2 regions of the Fodinicola feengrottensis genome follow, and region 2 is predicted to be linked to the other one. Evidence: riboswitches for the same ligand, from Rfam matches in the RefSeq annotation. Region 2 holds a riboswitch; the other holds the start of a gene.
What was found. Region 2 has a riboswitch for cobalamin ahead of cobN (cobaltochelatase subunit CobN). Riboswitches for the same ligand answer to the same signal wherever they lie in the genome.

Region 1 (8,533 bases), on a different contig from region 2:
CAGCGGCGTACGCCCGCCGGTCCGCAAAACAGTCAGACGTGCGGCCGCGGTGTCCACGGAGGACGTGGGCGGCAGCGCGAGTTCAGCGCTGTCACCGCGAAAAGTCACCAGACCGACCTTGTCCCGGCGCTGGTACGCGTCTAGCAGCAACGAAAGCACCGCCCCCTTGACCGCACCCATCCGGGACCGGGCAGCCATCGAGCCGCTGGCGTCCACCACAAACAGGACGAGGTTGGACTCGCGCCCCTCTCGGCGGGCAAGGCGCAGATCCTGGCGGCGCAGAATCAAGCCGGCACTCGTACGGCCGCGAGCTTTTTGCTGCGGTGCGGCGGCAATCATCGTCGAGACGAGGTGCAGACGGCCGGCTTTGCCGGTCGGCCGGCTGGATCCGGTCACCCGGCCGACATCCGTCTTCGCCCGGGAACGTCGACCGGCGGCGCCGCTGCCCACCCCTGGCACCTCCAGCCGGCGGGTCCGGAAAGTGTCGGTAGGGGCGGCAAAAGACTCGCCCGGCGCTGGCATCGGCCGCTCGGGCGCAGAGCCGGAATCAGTCGGGGAGCTGGAGTCTGCCGGCGCGGGACTGTCCTGCGGTGCCGGCGCCCCACCCGGACCGTCATCGTGGGGATCATCGTCGTTCGAATGATCATCGAGCGCGTTGTCGAGTTGCTCCTCATCCAGACCGGGAGCGTCGAACGGATTTCGCCGGCGCCGGTGCGGCAACGCCAACCGGGCGGCCATTCGTACGTCATCTCCATCGACCACGCTCCGCCCTTCCCAGGCGGTGTGTGCGACGGCCGTACGAGCGATGACGATGTCCGCTCGCAGCCCGTCGACTTCGAATGAGGCACACACCGATGCGATCTGGCGCAGGACCGCGTCCGGAAGTGCCACCTGAGCGAGAAGTTCCCGAGCGGTCAGAATGCGAGACGCCAATTCGCTTTCGGCGGCCGAAAACCCGGCAGCGAAAGAAGTTGGATCAGCATCGAACGACAGTCGTCGGCGAACTACTTCGGCGCGGGCGTCCACCTCTCGCGGGGCGGCCACCTCGACGGTCAGCCCGAACCGGTCGAGCAGCTGCGGCCGGAGCTCACCCTCCTCCGGATTCATCGTGCCGACCAGCAAGAACCGCGAGCGGTGCCGGATCGAGACACCTTCACGCTCCACATAGGACATGCCAAGTGCGGCCGCGTCCAACAAAAGGTCCACCAGATGGTCGCCGAGCAGGTTCACCTCATCGACATAGAGCAGGCCGCGATGGGCGGCGGCCAGCAGCCCCGGCTCGTACGCCTTCACGCCCTCGGCCAGCGCACGCTCGATGTCAAGTGCTCCCACCAGCCTGTCCTCGCTTGCGCCGACCGGCAACTCGACCAGTCTGGCCGGCCGGCTTTCCCGCGGACCGGCGAAATCGTGTGGGCCGTCCGGACAGTCCGGGTCGATATCGGCCGGGTCACAGCTGAAACGGCAGCCGCTGACCACCTCCACCGCGGGCAACACCGCGGCGAGAGCCCGCACGGCGGTGGACTTGGCGGTGCCTTTTTCGCCGCGTACCAACACTCCACCGATCGCGGGGGAGACCGCGTTGAGCACCAACGCCAACCGTAGGTCGTCCATGCCGACGACGGCGCTGAGCGGGAAAATGGGGGCAGTCACTGCGCTCCTCATGCGGGTGGTCCCGGTGGTACGAACGGCAGACCAGCCGGTGGGCCGTCCGAGATCAGCCGCATCACCGCGGCGGTGTCCAGGTGGTCGGCAATCAGATCGCCCACCAGATCGAGCCATCGTTGGCGTATATCGGCGAAACAAACCTCACCTGGTACAAAGCGCCGGCCGGCCTGCGCGGCGGTCTCGGCCAGGAAGGCTCGCCGGAAACCGTCGTTTTCCAAGACGCCGTGCCAACTGGTCCCGCAGACCGTGCCGGCTGAACACCCATCAAGGAAAGCCTCGCCGCCTGCCACCGAAACCCGGCCGTGCCGAATCTCGTACGCGTGCACCGGTTGCCCGTACGCCTGCCCCGAAGGACGGCCGAGCACCTTTTCTGGTCCAAAGTGGACAGTGGTGGGCAGCAGGCCGAGGCCGGGCACGATTCCCTGCCGGCTTTCCACCTCGTCGTCGATCGAGCCCGCCAACATCTGGTAGCCACCGCAGATCCCGAGGACCGGCCGTCGCTGGGCGGCCCGTCGTACGATCGCATCGGCGAGCCCGTTTTCCCTTAGCCAGGCCAGATCCGCGACGGTGGCACGGGTGCCTGGCAGGATCACCAGATCCGCATCGGAAAGTTCCTCCGGCCGGGTGACAAACCGCAGCACCACGCCCGGCTCGGCGACCAGCGGGTCCACGTCGGTGAAATTCGAGACGCGCGGAAAGCGGACCACCGCGACGCGCAGCACATCCTCGCCGACCGGCGGCGCCACCGCTGGCCGCTCGGCAGTCAGGGCGAGCGAATCCTCGGCGTCCAGCCAAAGGCCGGGTACCCACGGCAGCACACCGAGCACCGGCCGCCCAGTCAACCGGCGCAGCGAGTCCAGACCCGGTCCGAGCAGCCGAGCGTCACCGCGGAACTTGTTGACCACGAAACCAGCCAGCAACGCCTGGTCCGCCGGCTCCAGCAGCGCCAGAGTGCCAAACATGGCAGCGAAAACGCCACCCCGGTCGATATCTCCCACCACCAGGACAGGCAGCCCCGCGGCGCGCGCCAAGCCCATGTTCGCGATGTCGGTGTCCCGCAGGTTGATCTCGGCGGGCGAGCCGGCGCCTTCACAGATCACCACGTCGTAACGCGAACGCAGGTCGCTAAGCGACTCCAGCGCCGCTTCCCGGAGGCGGGTTTTTAGCTGCCGGTACGAAAGCGCGCTGACCTCGGCGATCGGATGGCCGAGCAGGATCACCTGACTATGCCGATCGCTGCCGGGTTTGAGCAGAACCGGGTTCATCACCGCTTCCGGTTCGATCCGGGCGGCCGCCGCCTGCGCGGCCTGCGCCCGGCCGATTTCGGCGCCATCGCGGGTGACCATGGAATTCAGCGACATGTTCTGGGCTTTGAAAGGCGCGACTTTCACGCCCTGGCGGGCCAACCATCGACACAGTCCGGCCGTGACGATGCTCTTGCCCGCGTCTGAGGTGGTCCCGGCGACCAGCAGAGCGCCACTCACGTCGCGACCTTGCGGGCCATCGCGAAAAGAATGGCAGCGGCGACTCCCACCAGACGGGACAGCCGCACTGCCCGGCCAATGTCCTGGACCGTCGGTTCGCGCCCATCTCCCAGCACACCACGAATTTCCACCCGGTCGCCGTACCGGTTCACGCCCCCGAGCCGGACGCCCAAGGCACCCGCGAAAGCCGCTTCGCACTGGCCCGCGTTTGGGCTCGGGTGCCGGCCGCCGTCCCGGATCATCGCGGTCACCGCGGCACGCGGGCTGCCGTCAACGGAACCCGCGAGGGCAGCGGCCAAAAACCCGGTCAACCGGGCCGGCACCCAGTTCACCAGATCGTCGAGTTTCGCAACGGCCCAACCGAAACGCTCATATCGCTCGTTATGGTGACCAATCATCGCGTCCAGCGTGTTAATCGCTCGATAAGCCAGCAGCCCCGGCACCCCCGCCACCGCACCCCAGAACAGCGGCGCCACCACCGCGTCGGAGGTGTTCTCCGCGATCGACTCGACCGTCGCCCGACTGAGCTCGGCCACCCCGAGACCGGCCGCGTCCCGACCGCAGAGGTGGCTAAGGCGCGTACGCGCACCAGCCAGGTCGTCGGCGGCCAGCAGGGCCCGCATCCGGGCGCCCTCACGCGCCAACGACGTGCCACCCAACACTGCCCAGGTGCCGGCCGCGGTCATCGCGATCGCCGGCAGCGGTGTGCGGGCCGTACGCGCGAGGACGACGCCAGTGAGCCCCGCAGCGCTCACCAAGGCCCCACCGTAGACGGCTCCGCTGCGCCGGCTGTCCGCCCACACTCGCCGCTCCAGTGCGGCCGCGACCTGCCCAAACGCGGCTACCGGATGGCCGCGCCGGGGATCGGCGAGGGCCAGGTCCAACAGGGTCCCCGCGAGCAGGCCGACCGGGAGCGTCCACCGGGACGCGGCCATCGCGAAACCTTCCTCGGGGTGTCCGCGCCCCAGGACGAAGGGATCGACGACCGGAGTTCCTGGCTCACCGGGCTCGCACCCGGCTGACAGTGGCGGGACCGCGCCGGAGTCGCACCGGCTTCCTCCCTGGTCATCGACGAACCTTCGCAGGCAACCACAGCCGTTTCGGCACTGTCAAGGCGGCCGCCTATGACCACCGCCACGCCCGATGGGTCCTGTTCCATTTTTGGGGCACCTTGCGGAGATGGATCCAGATCCCACCCAACCGCTTCGGCCGCTCCCTCGTACGGACCCGAAAGCACGTTCCAACGCCGACATCCCGATATTCGCCGCGTCCCGGGCGACATCCACGCCACCAGCGACAATGTCTCGTCACGCGGGCGAGATTTCGCTGCCCTCGGGCACAAAGAAGGACGCGACCAAGTCGCGTCCCAGCTGATCGTCCCGCGCGCGTCGGCGGTCAACGCGCAGGCCAGCGACAGAGAGTGCCTACTGAACAGGGAAGTTCCCGACAGGGGAACGAAAGTGCGCCGGGCCGGTCGGGGGCCCGGTCCGGCGCAGATACCAAGATATACGTATGTGCTGACATAAACAACCGCTTCCCGGAGCAGGGCGGGTTAAACTTCCGGTAAACCCCACACAGTGCCAGCCTTGCTGTGTTTGGGTCATGCCGTACGGATATCTGGTGGCACAGATCGGCTCCGGAAGGGCAAGACAGATGACGGAAGCAGCGGTCGATCCGGCTGGCGACACCCGGGGCACGGCGGTGAACGGTCGCGCGGCGGTGGTCACCCTCACCTATCTCGGCTTCACGCTGCAACTCCTGCAAGTCGGAATAGTGCCGTTGTTACCCACCATTGGCAAACAACTGCACCTCGGTGTCGCCGATACCTCCTGGCTGGTGACCTCGTCGCTGTTGGCCGGCGCGGTGGCGCTGGCGGTGATCAGCCGGCTCGCCGATCTTTACGGCAAGAAACCAATGATTATGGTGTCTCTCGCGCTGGTGCTCGCCGGCTGCCTGATCGACTGTTTCGCGACCAGCTTCCCGCTGCTGATCCTCGGCAGGGTGTTAATGGGAGCGCAGTTCCCGATGCTGGCGCTCCCGGAGGCGATTGCCAGCGACACCATGCCGAAAAAGCGCGCGCAGCTCACGATCGGCGCGATCCACGCCGGCAACGGGGTCGGGATCGGCGGCGGCATCCTGTTGGGCGCGCTGGTCGGCATTCACCCCACCGCCTGGCGGTCCTTTTTCGTCATCGGAATTATCACGGTCGTCATCGGGATGGCTGCGACCGGTTGGCTCGTACGAGATTCCCGGCATCGGGCGGCCGGCCGGCTGGACCTGACCGGCGCGGTACTGCTGGCGCTCTCGCTGGTCGGCATTCTGCTCGGCCTCAGCAAAGGACCCACCTGGGGCTGGGGATCGCCGCGAGTGGTCGCATTGCTGGTGGCCGGGGTCGTGTTGTTGCTGCTCTGGCTGGTTTCGGCCGGGCGGGCGAAGAATCCGCTGATCCGGCTGAGCGACATTCTGAAGCCGCACGTGAGAGTGCCGTATCTCATGACATTCCTCATCGCCTTCGGTGTCTACGGCTCGCTCTCCGCGGTCACCAGGCTGGCGCAGACCCAGCCGGCGGTGGCCGGTTTCGGCTACGGATTCACGATCCTGCAGACCGCGTGGTTCGCGGTCCCGCAGACAATCGGCGCCATCGTGGGGATAATGTTGCTCCAGCGGCTGACCAGGCGCGGCAGCATGGCGGTGTCCGCGTGTGTGGGCGTCGGCCTCAATGCCCTGTCATTTGTGGCCTTCGCGGTGCTCGCCGGCGCCCCGATCGCCGTTTTGACCGCACAGGGCGTTTATTCGATGGGCACCGCGATCGCGCTCGCCACCACCCAGATCCTCATTGTCGGCGCGGTGCCGGCGTCCGAGTCCGGGGTCGCGCTGGGGATCTCCATTGTCGCGTACGCGGTGGGAAACTCCTTCGGCAGCGACATCGTCGGCCTGCTGCTGAGCGCCTTCGGCGGCGCCGGCGGCGCTCCCACCGAGACCGGTTTTCTGGTCAGCTTCTGGGTTTGCTGCGGCGCCAGCCTGCTCGCGCTCGCCATCGGCGGCTCACTGGCCGTCAGGTCCAGGATCAGCGGCGCGGCGGCTCATGCCGCCGGCTGACCCGGGTCGGCGGGCCCGCCGATTTCGTCCGCTCCACCGCTTTGCGGGGCGTACCAGCCGGTGCGGGTCGCGCCGCGACCGTCTCGGCTTCCAGCTCGTCCACCATCCGAAGGCCCGCGAGCGCCCAGCGGACTTCCTGTTTGGCCCGCTCGATCAGCCCGTGGTAGACGTGCACTTTGTAAGCCACGACTTGCTTTCGCAGGTGTTCCGGCGCCTGCGCGAGCCGAATCCGGAGCAGGTCGGTGTCCCGGTTCTCCAGCTGCTTGACGTGCGCCTCCCAGCGCCGCCGCTGCTCTTCGTGATGAGCCCGGTGAGCCTCGAAATGCTTGCGCGCGCTGGCATAGTCACCGTATTCAAAATAGCTGCTCTTCAGGTAGGCGGCGTCTCTTTCGCGCGGCAGCGGAGAGAGTTCCTCGACCCACCGCGCCAACTCCGCGCGGCCGTCATCGGTCAACGAATAGATCCGCTTGGTGGCGAAAGTGCCGCGCGCCTCGGAGCGCCCGGTGATCATCCCGGCCTGCTCCATTCGCCGCAGCTCCGGATAGATCTGCGAATGCGGTGCGTGCCAGACGTAAGCCACCGACTGGTCGAAGAACTTGGCCAGGCTGTAGCCGCTCATCGGCTCGGCTTCCAGCAGGGCAAGCAAGGCGTGCCGAAGCGACACGGCACGCACCTCCCTTCGTCGTCCGCACGGCGCGGATGCTGCTGCACATACTACGGCCGATACGTATATATCGGAGTTGTCGCAGGATCGACAGACCAGCACGCCGCGGCGGGCCGGCAGGAACGGGAGGCAGCATGAGCGTACGGGTGCCGATCACGATTGCGTGCTGGGACTACGACCGTACTCAGGCGCTGGCCGACGGCCGGATCCGGCCGGAGGGCGTCGACCTGACCTATCTGGCCCTGCCGGTCGAGGAAACCTTCTTCCGGATGGCCCGCTACCAGGAGTTCGACGCGGCCGAGATGTCACTCTCGTCCTACGTGCTGTCGTTGTCCGGCAACGATTCTCCGTTTGTGGCCATCCCGATTTTCCCGTCCCGTGCCTTCCGGCACAACGGCATCTACGTACGAGCGCAGAGCCCGTTACGTGAGCTGTCGGAGCTGGCCGGCAAAACCGTTGGCATCCCGGAATACCAGGTCACCGCCGCGGTGTGGATTCGCGGCATCCTGGCCGAGTTCCACCAGGTGCCGGTCGAGTCGGTGCGCTATCGCACCGGAGGCCTGCAGCAGAGTGGCCGGGTGGAGAAAATCCAGCTGAGTTTGCCAGCCGGCGTCGACGTGGAACCGGTGCCGGCGGACCAAACGCTCACCGATCTGTTGCTGAGCGGGGAACTTGACGCGATCTACAGCCCGCGAACCCCACAGTCCATGTTGGACGGTGACATCTCGATCCGCCGGCTGCTCGCGGACCCGCGAGCAGCCGAGGAGGAATACTTCACCCGGACCGGCATCTTCCCGATCATGCATGTGATCGTGCTTCGGCGTGATCTCTACCAGAGTCATCGCTGGCTGGCCCGCTCGCTCTTCCAGGCTTTCGTCGACGCCAAGCACAACGTCCAGCAAAAACTTGGCGAGACCGCGGCAAACCGCTATATGCTGCCCTGGCTGTATGCCGCGGTCGAGCAGACCCAGTCGGTGATGGGCCGGGATTTTTGGCCGTACGGACTGAAAGCGAACGACACGACGCTGCGCACCTTCCTGCGCTATTCGTACGAGCAGGGACTGGCCGGTCGCCTCTTCGAGCCGGCCGAGCTGTTCGCACCGGAGTCTCTGCAGGCGTACCGAATCTGATCCGCGGCCGGGATGCCTCAGGACGCGGCGGCCGCCGCACGACGGGCCCGGCGCTTGCCGACACCGCGCTCGACCAGCCACCATTCGGCCAGCAACAACATTGTCGTCCAGCCCAGCCAGGCTCCCAGCGGAGCGATCTCGGCTGGTGAGGGCGATGGCAAGGCGATCGCGAAGATGATGCCCCAGATCCGGTTCGTGATAATCGAGAAAGTCAGCGCGAAACTGCGAATCATCCACCGTCGGTGGTCGGCGAACCGGCGCTTGCGGGCCATCCGGAACCCCACCGCGGTAAATGTCAGCCACAGCACCGCAAGCATCACGTCACTGGCCGCCGCCGGCGGCCCGTACGGGCTCGCCGCGCCGATGATCAGACCGCACACCCCGGCCGGCAGCACCCCGGCGAAGACGTACACGCGACCAATTCTGCGGTGCACGATCGGATACCGCTGGCGAAACCACGGCCAGATTTGCAGGCAGGCGGTCAGCATCGC
Region 2 (8,533 bases):
ACGCAATGGGCCATCACGAAAGGGACAGCGTGACCGTACATTTCATCGGTGCCGGACCCGGCGCGGCGGACCTCATCACGGTCCGCGGCCAGGCGCTGATCGCGGCTTCGCCGGTGTGCCTGTACGCCGGCAGCCTGGTCCCGACCGAGTTGCTGGCATGGTGTCCACCGGGGGCGCGGCTGGTCGACACCGCCGATCTCACGCTGGATCAGATCGTCGCCGAAATGGTGTCCGCCGACACGTCCGGCTCGGATGTGGCGCGACTGTGTTCGGGTGATCCGTCGATTTTCAGCGCGGTCGCCGAGCAAGCCCGTCGGCTGGACGCGGCTGGCGTCGCGTACGACATCACGCCCGGCGTAGCTGCCTTTTCGGCCGCGGCCGCGTCTTTAGGACGAGAGTTCACCGTGCCGGGAGTGGGACAGACGGTGATTCTGACCCGTACGTCCGCGCGGGCCACGCCCATGCCCGCGGGCGAGGATTTGGCTACCCTCGGCCAAAGTCAGGCCACCATGGTGGTGCATTTGGCGGTCCAACGGATCGATCAGCTGGTCGCCGAACTCACCCCGAACTACGGCACCGATTGCCCGGTGGCCGTGGTCGCGATGGCGAGCCGCCCGGACGAGGTGATTTTGCGCGGAACGTTGGCGGATATCGCCGCGCAGGTGCACGAGGCCGGCATCAAACGTACGGCTGTCGTCATCGTCGGCCAGACCCTCACCGCCGCTTCTTTCCCCGACAGCCACCTGTATTCCGCCGCTCGCGTCCGTACTTTCTGATGGGTTAGGTCCTAGGCAGTGTCTGGTTATTCCGCCGGGCGATAGCCGAGCCCAGAAGCCGGCTGCAGGCACCGTGGGAAAGCCCCCATAGCGCTGCTATGAAGGCTTCCCCACGGCACCAGCAGCCAACTTCTGGATCTCGACTCTCATCCCCCCGGAATAACCAGACACTGCCTAGGCGCGGCCGACGATGGTGCCGGCGCGGTCGATCACGACGATGTCGACGGTGACGGGCGCTCCGCGGAGGACCTCGAGGGCGGTCGTGAGCGCGCGTGCTGCGATGAGGTCGCCGAGGGGGAGGTTGGCGGCTTGGCAGAGGTGGAGGGCGGCGAGGGCGGTGTTGGCCGTACGCACCTGTTCGACCAGTGCGGGAGAACCGCCGGCGAGGGCGGTGAGGGTGGCGAGCAGGTCAGGGTTCACTTGCGAGCGGCCGGAATGCAGGTCGAGGTGGCCGTCGGCGAGTTTGGAGAGTTTGCCGATTCCGCCGGCGACGGTGAGCCGCGGCACCGGATGTCGGCGCAGGTATTTCAGTACGGCGCCAGCGAAATCTCCCATGTCGAGCAGAGCGTCAGCGGGTAGGTCATAAAGAGCGGCGGCGACCTGCTCGGACGTGCTGCCAGTGCAGCCGGCGACATGCTGGTGGCCGGCGGCGCGGGCCACGTCGATGCCGCGCCGGATGCTGTCGATCCAGGCCGAGCACGAGTACGGGACGACGATCCCGGTAGTGCCCAGGATCGACAGGCCACCGAGGATGCCGAGTCGTGGATTCCAGGTCTTTCGGGCGATTTCCTCGCCGTTTTCGATCGCTACCTCGACAACGACGTCACCGGAGCCGCCATGCAGTGCTGCGACCGCGGCGAGGTGTTCGGTGATCATTCGGCGCGGCACCGGGTTGATGGCCGGTTCCCCGACCGGCAGCGGGAGGCCCGGTTTGGTCACCGTGCCGACGCCCGGGCCGGCGACGAAGGTAATGCCAGCGCCGCCGGGGCGTACGGTCACGCTGATCACCGCGCCATGCGTCACGTCGGGGTCGTCGCCGGCGTCCTTCACGATCGCCGCGGTGGCCGCGCCGATCCGCAGCGATTCACGGGTGAGCGCGAAGGTGGGCCGCTGGCCGCGCGGCAGGGTGATCTGGACCGGGTCGGGGAAATCGCCGGTGAGCAGCGCCGTGTAAGCGGCGGTCGCGGCGGCGGTCGCACACGCGCCGGTCGTCCAGCCATAGCGCAGGCCCGTCGCTTTCATATCCTTGTACGGTATGACCAGGGGTGATGCGGTGAGAGCGCGGGTCCTGTTGCTCGGTGGCACCGGCGAGGCGCGCCGGCTCGCGGCCGCGCTGGAGCACCATCCCAGAGTCGAGGCGATCTCATCGTTGGCCGGTCGGGTGCGGGAGCCGGCGCGGCCCGCCGGCGCGGTCCGGATCGGCGGCTTCGGTGGCGTCGAAGGCCTGTTGGATTGGCTGCGTACGAACGAAATCGCGGCGGTCATCGATGCCACCCATCCCTTCGCCAGCACCATGACCCGGTCGGCCGCGGCGGCGACTGAGCGGCTCGCCCTGCCGTACGTGGTGCTGCAACGGCCCGGGTGGGAGCCGCGCGACGGCGATGACTGGCACTGGGTGGACCGGGTCGGCGACCTGCCGGTGCCGGGGGAGCGGGTGTTCCTGACCACCGGCCGGACCGATGCGGCGGCCTTCGCGGCCAGCGACCGATGGTTCCTGCTGCGGTCGGTGGACCCGCCGGAGCCCCCGCTGCCGGCCCGGCTGACCGTGCTCCTGAATCGTGGACCGTACCCAGTGGACGGTGAGCTGGCGCTGCTGCGCGAACACCGGATCGACTTGCTGGTGACCAAAAACAGCGGTGGTCAGCAGACTGCGGCCAAGCTGACGGCGGCCCGCGAGCTGGGGCTGCCGGTGGTGATCGTACGTCGGCCGAAACTGCCCGCGGTGGCGATCGTCGAGACCGAGGCGCAGGCCGTTGCTTGGCTGGAAAACGTCATTCCGGATAGCGGCGGGGCGTGAAGACGACCGTTTCGCCGCCGCGCTGCACCGCGCGCGTACGGGACGACCCGACGATCAGCAGCGTCCGCATGTCCACATCGGACGATTGCAAATCGGCCAGCCGGACGACTCGTACGCTTTCGCCGGCGCCGCCGACATCGCGGCCGATGACCACCGGCGTGTCCGGATTTCGGTGTTTGAGCAGGACATCCCGGGCCGCGGTGACCTGGTGCGTACGACTGCGGGATCCGGGGTTGTAGATCGCCACCACCAGATCGGCCTCGGCGGCCGCGGCCAGCCGCTGTTCGACCACCGACCAGGGTTTGAGCCGATCGGACAGCGACAACACGCAGTAGTCGTGCCCGAGCGGTGCGCCGATCCGGCTGGCGACCGCCTGGGCGGCGGTGACTCCGGGCAGCACGCGTACCGGTACGCCGGCGAAGTGCGGCTCGCAAGCCACTTCCAGAACCGCTGTGGCCATCGCGAAAACGCCTGGATCGCCGGAGGAAACCACGGCCACCTGGCGACCGCTGGCGGCTAGCTTCAGAGCCACCGCGGCGCGCTCCGCCTCTACCCGGTTGTCGGATGGATGCCTTGTCTGGTGCGGATTCGGTGGCACTCGATCGAGATAAGGTCCGTATCCGACCAAATCGTCGGCCTCGGCCAGCGCGGCTCGCGTTTCCGGCGTCAGCCATGGCTGTCCGGCCGGCCCGAGGCCGACCACGACGACCCCTGCTTTCTTTGGTGCTTCGGGACGGCCGCTGGGAAGCAGGGCAAGGGAAAAGTAGGGCACATCCGCCGGATCCACTGTGGACAATGACGCGGTCCGTTGCTGGTCCGTAGTGGCTTTCTCGACGTACCAGGCGTCGTCCAGCCGGCCTGCTGCGGCGAGTGCGGCTCGTACGCCCGCGAAGGTGCGGCCCAGCTTCACAACCGCGGCCGTATCGGTGTCGGCGAGCCGGCGGGCGAGTTCGGCCGGCGGCAAAGTTCCCGGCAGAATGGTCAAAACCTCGTCGCGCTCGGCCAGTGGCCGCCCTAACTCAGCGGCAGCCGCGCTGACCGAGGTCACGCCCGGCACAACTTCGGTGGGGTAGCGATCGGCGAGCCGTTTGTGCATGTGCAGGTAAGAACCGTAGAAGAACGGGTCGCCCTCGCAGAGCACGACGACATCGCGGCCGGCGTCGAGGTGGGTGGCCAGCCGAGCCGCCGCGGCCGTGTAGAACTCGTCGATCGCGCCTTGATAACCACCTGGATGGTCGGTCGTCTCGGTGGTCACCGGATAGACGAGTTTTTCCTCGATCTGGCCGGCGCGTACGTACGGCTCGGCTATCCGCCGCGCGATGCTCCGGCCGTGCCGGGCGCAGTGGTAGGCGATCACGTCGGCGGCGCCGACTAACCGGGCTGCCTTGACCGTCACCAGCTCCGGATCGCCCGGCCCGAGGCCCACGCCGTAGAGCCGGCCGGCCGGTTTTCGTTCTGCCACGGAAGGAAATCACTCCTGTTCGGTTGCGAGGGCGTTGACCGCGGCCACCGCCATCGCGCTGCCGCCACGGCGACCGTGGACGACGATGTGTGCCAGGCCGCTCGGATGTTCGGCGAGTGCGCGCTTCGACTCGGCCGCACCGACGAAACCGACCGGCAGGCCGAGCACCGCGGCGGGCCGGCCAGCGCCCTCCTCGATCATTTCCAGCAGCCGGAACAGCGCGGTCGGCGCGTTGCCGATCGCCACCAGCGAGCCTTCCAGCCGGTCTCGCCACAGCTCCAAGGCAGCAGCACTCCGGGTCGTACCCAGGTGTGCGGCCAGTTCTGGGACCCGCGGATCGGTCAAGGTGCAGATAACCTCGTTGCTGGCCGGCAACCGGCGGCGGGTGATGCCACTGGCCACCATCGCCGCGTCACAAAGGATCGGCGCGCCGGCTCGCAGTGCTGTCCGAGCGGCCTTGCCCGCATCTGGTGACCAGGCCAAATCCGCCACCAGGTCAGTCATGCCGCAAGCGTGGATCATCCGTACGGCGACCTTCTCCAGCTCAGCCGGCAGATGGCTGAGATCCGCCTCGGCGCGGATGGTCGCGAAGGACCGCCGGTAGATTTCCGGCCCGTCCTTGAGGTAGTCGATCATCGAACCGCCCTGATTACCTGTGCTGCGACACCGACACCGACACCTTCGCTTCGCATCTGTCCGTCGACGGTCACGTGGTAGCCCAAGTCGGTCGCCACCACGTCCACCAGCGAACCCGCCGGCCGGCCACATCGTCGGGCACAACCCGACCAGTGCACCGGTCGCCGGCCCGGCGCCAACGCCTTCGCGGCATCGGTGCGTACGTCCGCCAGCGCCTGCGCGCACCGCGGCTTTCCGGCGCAGGCCGTCACGCCCAACCAAGGTGAATCCGGGTCGGTGATCAGGCCGGCCGTGGTCCGAATGCGGCCGCGGAACGCGACGCTTCGCCAAGGTGTGACGCGAAACTCGTCGGCGGCACTGATCAGCGTGGCCACCTGTTCGGCGTCGAGGCGGCCCAGCGGCACACCGACGACCGACACGCCGTCGTACGCGCCAACGGGGGTTGGCTGGCGGCCGCTGAGGCGCGGCATCGAGGCTGGTGGGCGGCCCATCCGGCGGCCGATCGCAGCCGGACCATCGGCCAGTTCGGCCAGCCGCCACGCTGTCGAGCCCTGTGCGGCTCGCTCGGCCAGGAACGCCTCAGCCGCGCCACGTACGACATCGACGGCCTGGTCCGGGCGTACCCGCAGGCCGGTGTCCAGGCCAGCGAGTACGAGCGCGAGCTGGTCGCGGGCGACCGAGAGCAGCCCGATGTCCGCGCCCAGCCCGATCACATCGCGGCGTCCGTCGTCCACGACGAGCAGGAACCGGCCCGGCAGCTCGGCCAGGCCAGCCGTGTCACACAGCACCGTGTCGAGCATGCTGACCAGCGGAAATATGTCCAGCAAACCCTGGCCATCCCACCCGCTGAGCGGGCTGGCGATGATGTTTCGTACCCGCTCGTGGGACTCGGACGGCAGCAGGCCGGCGCCGGCCAGCCTTTCGGCGAGGTCACCCGCGCCGGCCAGCCCCCGGACCTGCACGTTTGCGCGCGAAGTCAACTCGAGAGTGCCGTCGCCCAGCTCGACCGCCGCATCGCGGAGCAAGGCAAGCTGCGCGGCGCTCAGGCGGCCGCCCGGGACCCGTACGCGAGCGAGGCCGCCGTCCGCGGCGGCATGCAGTCGGAGCGCTCCCGGACACCGGTCGACGGCGCCGTCACGCGAGGCAAGGGCGGACACCTGCCGGATACTACGTGCCCGGTCCGGCCTGTCGTCGCTCCCTGACTGACCGGTTAGAGTTTGGCGGTCAGGCCCAACTTCATACCGCCACCACAGCGACGACGGTGCAGGAAGCCGGTGCGAATCCGGCGCGGTCCCGCCACTGTCATCAGGTCAGCTTCAGCTGACCCGTGAGCCAGGAACTGGCCGCCGTCGCTCTCTCGACCCGGGGCGCGGACCCCGAGGGAGGATCCGCGATGTCCAGCGCCCGCGGCCAGATCTTGCTGCTCTCCACGTCGGATACGGACCTGCTGTCGGCGCGCGCGGCCGCCGTTGGCTACCGGCTGGCGAACCCGGCCCGTACGACCGTTGACGACCTGCCGGCGCTGCTGGCCGGCGTGCGGCTGGTGGTCGTCCGCATTCTGGGCGGCCGGCGGGCCTGGGAGGACGGCCTGGACCACCTGCTGGCCGGATCGCTGCCGGTGGTCGTGTTGAGCGGCGAGCAAACGCCGGACGCCGAGCTGATGGAGCTCTCGACCGTCCCCATCGGCGTGGCCGCCGAGGCGCATGCGTACTTGGCGCATGGTGGTCCCGGCAACCTCGCGAACCTGCACCACTTTTTGTCAGACACGATTTTGTTGACTGGCTTTGGTTTCGTGGCTCCGGAACCGATGCCGCTGTGGGGCGAGCTGGAGCGTACGAGCAACGGCTCCGGCCCGGTGGTGGGTGTGCTCTACTACCGCGCGCACCACGTGGCCGGGAACACCGCTTTCGTGGAGGCGCTGTCCAGCGCGATAGAGGATGCCGGTGGGCAGGCTTTGCCGCTGTACTGCGCGTCTTTGCGGACCGCGCCACCGGAAATGCTCGCTGTCCTGCGTAAAGTCGACACGCTGGTGGTGACTGTACTGGCAGCTGGCGGAAGTACGCCGGCGGCGGTGACGGCCGGCGGCGAAGATGACGCCTGGGATGTCGGCGCCCTCGCCGAGTTGGACATTCCGATTCTGCAGGGCCTTTGCCTGACCAGCGACCGGGCCACCTGGGCGGAGAACGACAGCGGCCTGTCGCCCATGGACGTGGCTACTCAGGTCGCGGTGCCGGAGTTCGACGGGCGGCTGATCACCGTCCCGTTTTCCTTCAAGGAGACCGATGCGGACGGCCTGACGCATTATGTGGCCGATCCGGAGCGGGCCGCGCGGGTGGCCGGCATCGCGGTCGGGCACGCCCGGCTGCGCCATCTGCCGGCGGCTTCGCGCAAGGTCGTACTGATGTTGTCGGCCTATCCCACCAAACACGCGCGCATTGGCAACGCGGTCGGCCTCGACACACCGGCCAGCGTGGTACGGCTGCTGGAAAAGATGCGGTCGGCCGGGTACGACTTGGGAGACGGGTTTCCGGGCTTGGCGGCCCAGGACGGCGACGCGCTGATGCATGCGCTGATCGCGGCCGGCGGCCAGGATCCGGACTGGCTGACCGAAGAGCAGTTGTCCGGCAACCCGATCCGGATCGCTGCTGAGGTTTATGGCTCCTGGTACGCGACTTTGCCCGCCCAGCTAAGGCAAAGGATCGAGGAGCACTGGGGTCCGCCGCCAGGCCAGCTTTACGTGGACACCACCGGTGAAATCGTGCTGGCCGGCCTGCGCGCTGGCAACGTGGTCGTCATGGTGCAGCCGCCGCGTGGGTTCGGCGCGAATCCCATCGCGATTTACCACGATCCCGACCTGCCCCCAACGCACCACTACCTCGCCGCGTATCGTTGGCTGGCCGAGGAATTCGGCGCGGATGCGATGGTGCATGTTGGCAAGCACGGAAATCTCGAGTGGCTGCCCGGAAAAACTGTCGGAATGTCCGCTTCCTGTGGCCCGGACGCGGCTTTGGGCAACCTGCCGCTGATCTATCCGTTCCTGGTCAACGATCCGGGCGAAGGCACCCAGGCCAAACGGCGGGCGCATGCCACCCTGGTCGACCATCTGGTGCCGCCGATGGCCCGCGCGGAAAGCTACGGAGACCTCGCCCGGCTGGAACAACTTCTGGACGAGCACGCGAATATCGCCGCGATGGACCCGGCGAAACTGCCGGCCATCCGGGCGCAGATCTGGACGCTCATCCAGGCCGCCAAACTCGACCATGACCTCGGTCTCGACGATCGGCCGCATGACGCCGAGTTCGACGACTTCCTGCTGCATGTCGACGGCTGGCTGTGCGAGGTCAAGGACGCGCAGATTCGGGACGGGCTGCACGTTCTCGGGGCTGCGCCGAGCGGGCCGGGCCGGGTCAACCTCGTCCTCGCGATGCTGCGGGCGCAGCAGATCTGGGGCGGCCGGCAGACCCTGCCCGGACTCCGCGAGGCGCTCGGCCTCGCCGAGGACGGGTCAGCCGCGCGGGTCAGCGTGGATGAGCACGAAAACACCGCACGCGCGCTCGTCGAGGCGATGGAAGACCGCGCTTGGGATGCGACCGCGGCAATGGAGACAGTCCACGCCGTTCTCGGTCGGCCCGATAAGACCGT

Region 1: linked by a shared signal. The riboswitch ahead of ABD301_RS04910 (cobalamin biosynthesis protein) and the one ahead of cobN (cobaltochelatase subunit CobN) in region 2 are both predicted to bind cobalamin.

Annotation. Positions count from the first base shown of each region.
Region 1 covers NZ_BAAANY010000003.1:89,062-97,594, forward strand. The annotation lists gene ABD301_RS04900 (putative cobaltochelatase) at 1-1,662, opposite strand, end outside; gene ABD301_RS04905 (cobyric acid synthase) at 1,659-3,149, opposite strand; gene ABD301_RS04910 (cobalamin biosynthesis protein) at 3,146-4,084, opposite strand; cobalamin riboswitch at 4,116-4,237, opposite strand; gene ABD301_RS04915 (MFS transporter) at 4,803-6,248, shown strand; gene ABD301_RS04920 (PadR family transcriptional regulator) at 6,217-6,912, opposite strand; gene ABD301_RS04925 (substrate-binding domain-containing protein) at 7,047-8,042, shown strand; gene ABD301_RS04930 (DUF2306 domain-containing protein) at 8,060-8,533, opposite strand, start outside.
Region 2 covers NZ_BAAANY010000020.1:411,199-419,731, reverse strand. The annotation lists gene cbiE (precorrin-6y C5,15-methyltransferase (decarboxylating) subunit CbiE) at 1-33, shown strand, start outside; gene cobM (precorrin-4 C(11)-methyltransferase) at 30-776, shown strand; gene ABD301_RS26030 (cobalt-precorrin-5B (C(1))-methyltransferase) at 951-2,018, opposite strand; gene ABD301_RS26025 (cobalt-precorrin-6A reductase) at 2,032-2,793, shown strand; gene ABD301_RS26020 (precorrin-2 C(20)-methyltransferase) at 2,768-4,255, opposite strand; gene ABD301_RS26015 (precorrin-8X methylmutase) at 4,265-4,891, opposite strand; gene ABD301_RS26010 (precorrin-3B synthase) at 4,888-6,048, opposite strand; cobalamin riboswitch at 6,134-6,253, shown strand; gene cobN (cobaltochelatase subunit CobN) at 6,285-8,533, shown strand, end outside.